DNA from 3 places in the Halomonas sp. AOP43-A1-21 genome. Region 3 is predicted to be linked to each of the others. Evidence: predicted binding sites of a transcription regulator. Region 3 holds the regulator's gene; each other region holds the start of a gene.

Region 1 (2,272 bases), on a different contig from region 3:
GAAGGGGTGGAAACCGCGGCTGAACATCTCTGCCTGTGGGAGCTGGACCGCAGCTTGGCGCTTCTTCAGGGGTTCTACTTTGCCCGCCCAAGCTTTGAGCCGCCGTTGCAGCTACATACCCTGCTGCCGGCCACTCACCAGCTAACCAGTCCTGCCGGGCGCTCGGCACGTTCTATTTTTCGCATGATTGAGGCCGTCTCGCCCGACTGTTCGGTACCTATATTGGCCGAGCGGTTTAGAAATAACACCGGCTTGCGCTGTGTCGCGGTAGTAGATGCTGGCAAACCTATCGCGGTGGTACGCCGTAACGCCTTTTTAACCCTGTTCACCAACCCGTATAGCCATTCGCTCTATTCCAAGCGCCGCGTCTGGGACATCGCGGATGCCAATCCATTGATAGCCCATGCGGATACCCCGCTTGAAGTATTGAGCCAGCAGTTAACCGACAGTCACGATATCGAACAGGAGGACTTCGTGATTGTGGATGCCAATGGTGACTATCTGGGGATGGGCAGCATTATTGATTTGCTGCGTGAGATTACTGCTATACAGGTGCGTCAGGCACGCCATGCCAACCCGCTCACCGGACTTCCGGGTAACATATTAATTAATGAAACACTGACCAACTATCTTGCCGCCGAGCCGGGCTTTGCCGCGGCCTATGTTGATTTGGATAACTTCAAGGCGTTTAACGATGCCTACGGCTATGCGCGTGGCGACCATGTCATTATTGCCTTATCCCGTTTGCTTCAGGCCCAGGTAGACAACGCGGGCGGCTTTATCGGTCACATTGGCGGCGATGATTTTATGATGCTGCTGCCGTTAAGCCATTGGGAAAACGTATGTCAGCAAATCCTGGACTCGTTTGAAGTGATGGCTCCGGGTTTTTATGAGGACAGCGACCGTGAACAAGGTGGCATCTCGATTGAAAACCGCCAGGGCAGCGTAAGCTTTTTTCCTTTTGTGAGCGTCTCTGTCGCCGTTAAGCCGGTTATCGACCCCGCCGTCTGCAAAGCGCTGGACATTGCCGCGCAGCTTTCAGAGTTAAAGCATCAGGCTAAGAAGATCGTAGGTAACAGTATGTTTGTGGAGCGTCGTACCTGCTAATTCAAGGCGCTTTGATCTCTATTGGTTTTTTTCTGATGCGTCATTAATTAGTCATTAGAGTGTCTTAGGGTTGTCATCTAGTGTCGGCAGGATAGCGCTATCTTCGAACAACACATTAGGTGACCTATGCACTCTTTGTCTCTGCCCCGCACGTTGATCAGCGCGGCTGTCATCAGTGCTTTTGCTCTGGTAACGGCCAATGCCTCGGCAGATCTTTCTACGCGCTACGTGGATAACGATGGCGATATGGTGGCGGATACGCCGAGCGACGAGTCGCAGTGGGTCGACCCCGATACATTGATTTTTGCCTATACCCCGGTTGAAGACCCGGCGGTTTACGCCGATGTATGGGCTGATTTTCTTGATCACCTAAGTGAAACAACCGGTAAAAAAGTCCAGTTCTTTCCGGTGCAGTCCAACGCTGCTCAGCAGGAAGCCCTGCGCGCTGGTCGTTTGCATGTATCAGGCTTTAACACCGGCGGTGTACCGGTTGCCGTAAACTGCGGCGGTTTCCGTCCGTTTGCCATCATGGCCGCCGATGACGGCAGTTTTGGTTACGAGATGGAAATTATCACCTACCCAGACAGCGGCATTGCATCGGTCGAAGATCTGGAAGGCCGTCAGCTGGCGTTCACTTCTGAGACGTCCAACTCAGGATTCCGGGCGCCTTCCGCGCTGTTACGCTCTGAATATAGCCTGGAAGCCGATGAAGACTTCGAGACGGCTTTCTCTGGGTCTCACGATAACTCCATTTTAGGTGTGGTAAATAAAGACTATGACGCTGCTGCCATTGCCAACTCGGTAGGCAAGCGCATGATTGCCCGCGGCGTGGTCAATGAAGGCGACTACGACATTATTTATACCTCTGAAACCTTTCCCACCACGGGCTACGGTTTGGCGCATAACCTGAACCCAGAGCTTGCTGAGAAAATTCAGGATGCGTTCTTCAGCTACGACTGGGAAGGCTCTGCGCTGCAGGAAGAGTTTGCTAATTCCGGTGAAGCCCAATTTATCCCTATCACCTACGAAGAGCAGTGGGCGGTTATTCGCACTATCGCTGATGCCAACGGCGTGACGTACGACTGCGACTGAGTCAGCCAATAATTTTTGTAGACATTCGGCCAGGAGGTTAACCCCTTCTGGCCGTTACATTATGTATAAGAGG
Region 2 (2,272 bases), on a different contig from region 3:
CAACGACTATAAACGCCAGTGTGACACAGGATGTGCCAGGGCAGGGCGTGCATCTTCGCTTGCCTGAACACGGCGATATCTGGCTGGGCAGCCAACGCTTTTTTGAAAGCCAGGGCATTAAGCTGCCGCCTCAGGCGGCCAGTGCTTCAAGCCCATCGGCGTCAGAAGTACTGCTCGCGGATGAGGAAGGCTGGCTAGGCAGCTTCTATCTAGAGGATGCCCTGTTGGAGGATACGGCGCAGAGCGTTCACGCATTGCAGGCTAACTACTGGGTCGCTATGCTCAGCGGTGACCGGCCTAGCGCGGTGTACGCCGCTTCCAAGCAGCTGGGGTTGCCCGATGAAGCCTGCTATGCCGAGCGCTCGCCAGAAGCAAAAGCGCGTCTGGTGCAAGGATTGCCTGCTCCCACTCTGTTTGTCGGCGATGGGATTAATGACACCTTAAGCCTAGCCGCCGCCGATGTCGGCATGGCCCCTTTTAATGCCAGCGACGCTGCCCGAGAAGGCGCCGCTGCGCACCTGTTAAAACCTGGCATTGCCAGTTTAGTGACGGGCCTTGCCACCGCGCGCGCTACCCGTCACGTGATGGTCCAAAACTTAACCCTTTCGGCGCTATATAACACGCTGGCACTGGGGCTTGTCATCATTATGGCCATTCCACCGCTGGTGGCGGTGCTGGCCATGGTCGCCAGTTCATTAAGCGTTACGCTGAACGCCGCACGGCTTGCCTGGCGCGACTGATCCGCTGAATCAGCACATTAATCAAGCCGAGAGAGCGGGGTAGTCAAGCGCTTCGGCCAGCTGGTTTGCTTGCTTCTTGACCCAGGCAGGATCAATAGGACCCCAACTGATAATCCGGTATTCACCGCTGTTATGGCGCTCGCCTTGTGTCGTTTGAAATTGGCATTCAATATCCAGCTCGGCAAGCGAGGTGATGGTGTCCTGAGCCGTACGACGCGGCATGCCGCAGAAGCTCACGAGCGCAGGCACGCTAGAGACTCCCTGATCGATCAGGTAAGCCACGTAAAGACGGCGATAGAAGCTGGATTTTGTCTTGCTGAGAGCATCGGCCATAAGTGTGATTGCCTTAAAAATGAGCGTCGGCTAAAGCATACGGAACGCTTTTTGCCACAGCCACCGTTTAATATGTGTGTCCACTCTATTTGCACTAACATCATAGTGCCACGCTGTTGTCACGCTTATGTCACCTATAGCCGCCATCCTTCGTTGAAGTAGGTGGGCATCAGGGCGTTTTTCCTTCCAAGAGGGTGTGGCAAATGGCCGAGAATATTAATAGCGCTGTACAAGAGGTGTTACCCAGCCAGCGTGGAAGGGTAAAGGTCAGGCGCAAAGGGACATTAAGGCAGTGGCTCACGCTTGCCTTGCTGGTGTACTTTTTGATTTGTGCAGTATCAATTATTGGTAACGGTTTCAAAATAGCTGCTGGCGATCATGCCCAACAGCTTTTTGAGTTTGCCACCAATCCCTTTGTTGGCCTGATGGTCGGGATTGTCGCTACGGCGTTGATTCAGTCATCCTCCACCGTTACCTCGGTTATCGTCGCCTTTGTGGCCGGTGGATTGCCGGTTGCCACCGCGGTCCCCATGATCATGGGCGCGAATATAGGCACAACGGTTACCAATACGCTGGTAAGCCTGGGTCATGTACGCGATAAAGCTGAGTTTAAACGCGCGTTCTCCGCAGCAACAGTGCATGACTTTTTTAACTTGCTGGCGGTGGCTATTTTCCTGCCTATCGAACTTATCTTTCATCCGTTGGAGAAGATGGCGCAAAGCACGGCATTTCTATTTTACGGCGACGCCGATCTTTCCATGGGTAGCATCAATATTGTCGGCATGGCAACGAAGCCGATTACCTCTACTGTTGAAAGTGTGGCCATGAACCTGCCCACGGTTGCCGGTGGAATTGCCATGATTGTTTTTGGCATTGCGCTGATTTTTTTAGCGATTCGTTATATCGGTGCGCTGCTGAGAGTATTAATGGTAGGACAGGCAAAAAATATAATGCATAAAGCCATCGGGCGTGGCCCGGTTGCCGGTATTGCTTCCGGCGCGGTGGTAACATTTTTAGTACAGTCCTCATCCACGACCACCAGTTTAATGGTGCCATTAGCGGGGTCAGGCGCGTTCTCATTACGTCAGATTTATCCCTTCACCTTGGGCACTAACATCGGCACGACCTTTACGGCGCTGCTTGCAGCCACCGCAATAACCGGCGCCACGGCCATATTGGCCCTTGAGATCGCTCTGGTT
Region 3 (2,272 bases):
GATAGCCCAGAAGAACGGTCAACGGAGTACGCAGTTCGTGGGAAACATTGGCGACGAAATCGCGGCGCATTTGCTCAAGGCGATGTAAACGGGTGATATCCCGCGCCATCACCAAGCGCTCATCGTCACCGTAGAGGGTAATCTGGTATTGCAGGACGCTACGCTCATCAATCGGCGAGGTCAGAGTTAACGGCTCGCTATAATTGCGTGCATTGAAGTAGCTGATAAAGTCTGGGTCGCGCAGTAGATTGGTGATGTGCTGACCACGATCATGCGCTGTCTGCAGGCCCAGCATCTTCGTTGCGGCGCTGTTCCACCACTCAAGATCACCGTGCCGGTCAAGCATGACTACGCTGTCGCGCATAGCCTCAGAGGATTCCTGAATGCGTGCCAGCGTCGCCCGTAATCGTCCCTGGGTGATACGCTGGCTTTTTTGATAGCGATAAAGACGATCAAGCAGATCCCCCCACATGCCACTGGCCGCGGGCGGTTCATTATGCGGATTGAGGGTGAGCCACTGAAAAAGCACGCGTAGCTGACGTAGATGGTAGAACAAGCAGACGGCCAATCCGGCCGACAACCCCAGCCCTGCCGAACCCAATAGCCATCCCAGGCAAACCCCAATGGTCGCTAACCAGGCAATGCGCCACAGCTCACGGCTCCACAGGCGCACAATTACACCCGGGCAGAGAAGCGATAACCGGTACCCCGTACCGTCTGGATCAGGTTCTGATGCACTTCGCCCAATGCTTTACGCAAGCGCCGTATATGGACATCCACGGTGCGCTCCTCAACGTAGACATTGCCGCCCCACACCTGATCGAGCAGTTGGCTGCGTGTGTAAGCCCGCTCCTGGTGGGTCATAAAGAACTGCAGCAGGCGGTATTCGGTAGGTCCCATTTCAAGCGCCTTACCGTGAGCGCTTACGCGGTGGCTAACCGGATCCAGCAGCAGGCCATTGATTTCGATCGGGTCTTCCACGCCGCGTGGCGTGGCGCGACGCAGTACGGCTTTCAGGCGTGCGACCAGCTCGCGCGGTGAAAAAGGTTTGGTAATGTAATCATCCGCCCCCGACTCAAGCCCCTGAATCTTATTATCCTCTTCGCCTTTGGCGGTGAGCATAATAATGGGCAGTTCAGCCGTCGCTTCTTCACGCTTTAGGCGTCTTGCCAGCTCAATACCGCTGGTGCCCGGCATCATCCAATCAAGCAGTAGCAAGTCGGGCTGATGGTCTACCACCAGCGCGTGGGCATCCTGGGCGTTATCCGCTTCAAGCACGCGATAGTCCGCCATTTCCAGCGCTACGGCGATCATCTCGCGGATAGACGCTTCATCATCGACAATCAAAACGGTCTTGGCGGTCATCCCAGGGCCTCACGGTGTTCAAAGAAGGAAATTCAATGACATCTCAGTGACAATAACACCATGACTTGATGACACTTATATGACAAGCATTAATCGCGCTGAGCAGGCTTAGCCCACAACCGGCCATTCGCTAAGCGCAATGCCTGCAAAAATGAGTAGCCCCGCCCAGTGGTTATTCAAAAATGCCTGGAAGCACGGGTCACGCTCACGATGACGAATCAGGCGCTGCTGATGGATAAATGTCGCCGCCATACCGGCAAGCCCCAGCCAGAAAAAGCCGCCTAACCCGACGCGCACGCCGACCCAGGCCAAAAGCGCGAGCGTGGCGATCTGCAACAAGCCAATGATCAGACGATCTGCGTCACCAAAAAGCACTGCCGTTGATTTAATGCCGATTTTCAAATCATCATCACGATCAACCATGGCGTACTGAGTATCGTAGGCCACCGTCCACAGCACGTTGGCAAAAAAAAGTAGCCAGGCATCTAGCGGTACATGCCCTAATACGGCGCCAAACGCCATGGGGATCGCCCAGGAAAAAGCCGCCCCGAGCACCACCTGAGGAAAGTGGGTGTAGCGCTTCATAAACGGATAAATAAACGCCAGTACGACCCCGCCCAGCGATAAGAGCACCGTAAACCAGTTGGTGAGCAGCACTAAAATAAACGCGACCGCCACTAGGCCGATAAACAGCAGCTGGGCTTCGGTTTCACTGATACGTCCGGTTGCCAGCGGGCGATTTTTGGTGCGCTTTACGTGGCCATCAAAATGCCGGTCGGCATAATCGTTCACCACACACCCCGCAGCGCGCATTACATATACACCCGCCACAAAAATAAGCAGTACGTTACGGCCCGGCACACCTTCCGCTGCCACCCAGAGCGCCCACAGGGTCGGCCACATCAAT

The links. The regulator PhoB, encoded in region 3, activates phosphate uptake and scavenging genes when phosphate is short. The targets are predictions, from matches to a motif close to TGTCATANNNNTGTCANA.
Region 1: a site for PhoB is predicted at 1,168-1,185, ahead of phnD (phosphate/phosphite/phosphonate ABC transporter substrate-binding protein). Genes of this name have one in related genera too.
Region 2: a site for PhoB is predicted at 1,191-1,208, ahead of ACT3R7_RS11330 (Na/Pi symporter). Genes of this name have one in related genera too.

What each region holds. Positions count from the first base shown of each region.
Region 1 is NZ_JBQSWC010000037.1:47,885-50,156, forward strand. It holds gene ACT3R7_RS17725 (bifunctional diguanylate cyclase/phosphodiesterase) at 1-1,107, shown strand, start outside; gene phnD (phosphate/phosphite/phosphonate ABC transporter substrate-binding protein) at 1,234-2,199, shown strand.
Region 2 is NZ_JBQSWC010000018.1:10,991-13,262, reverse strand. It holds gene ACT3R7_RS11340 (heavy metal translocating P-type ATPase) at 1-740, shown strand, start outside; gene ACT3R7_RS11335 (winged helix-turn-helix domain-containing protein) at 762-1,073, opposite strand; gene ACT3R7_RS11330 (Na/Pi symporter) at 1,277-2,272, shown strand, end outside.
Region 3 is NZ_JBQSWC010000003.1:155,423-157,694, reverse strand. It holds gene phoR (phosphate regulon sensor histidine kinase PhoR) at 1-673, opposite strand, end outside; gene phoB (phosphate regulon transcriptional regulator PhoB) at 676-1,365, opposite strand; gene ubiA (4-hydroxybenzoate octaprenyltransferase) at 1,474-2,272, opposite strand, start outside.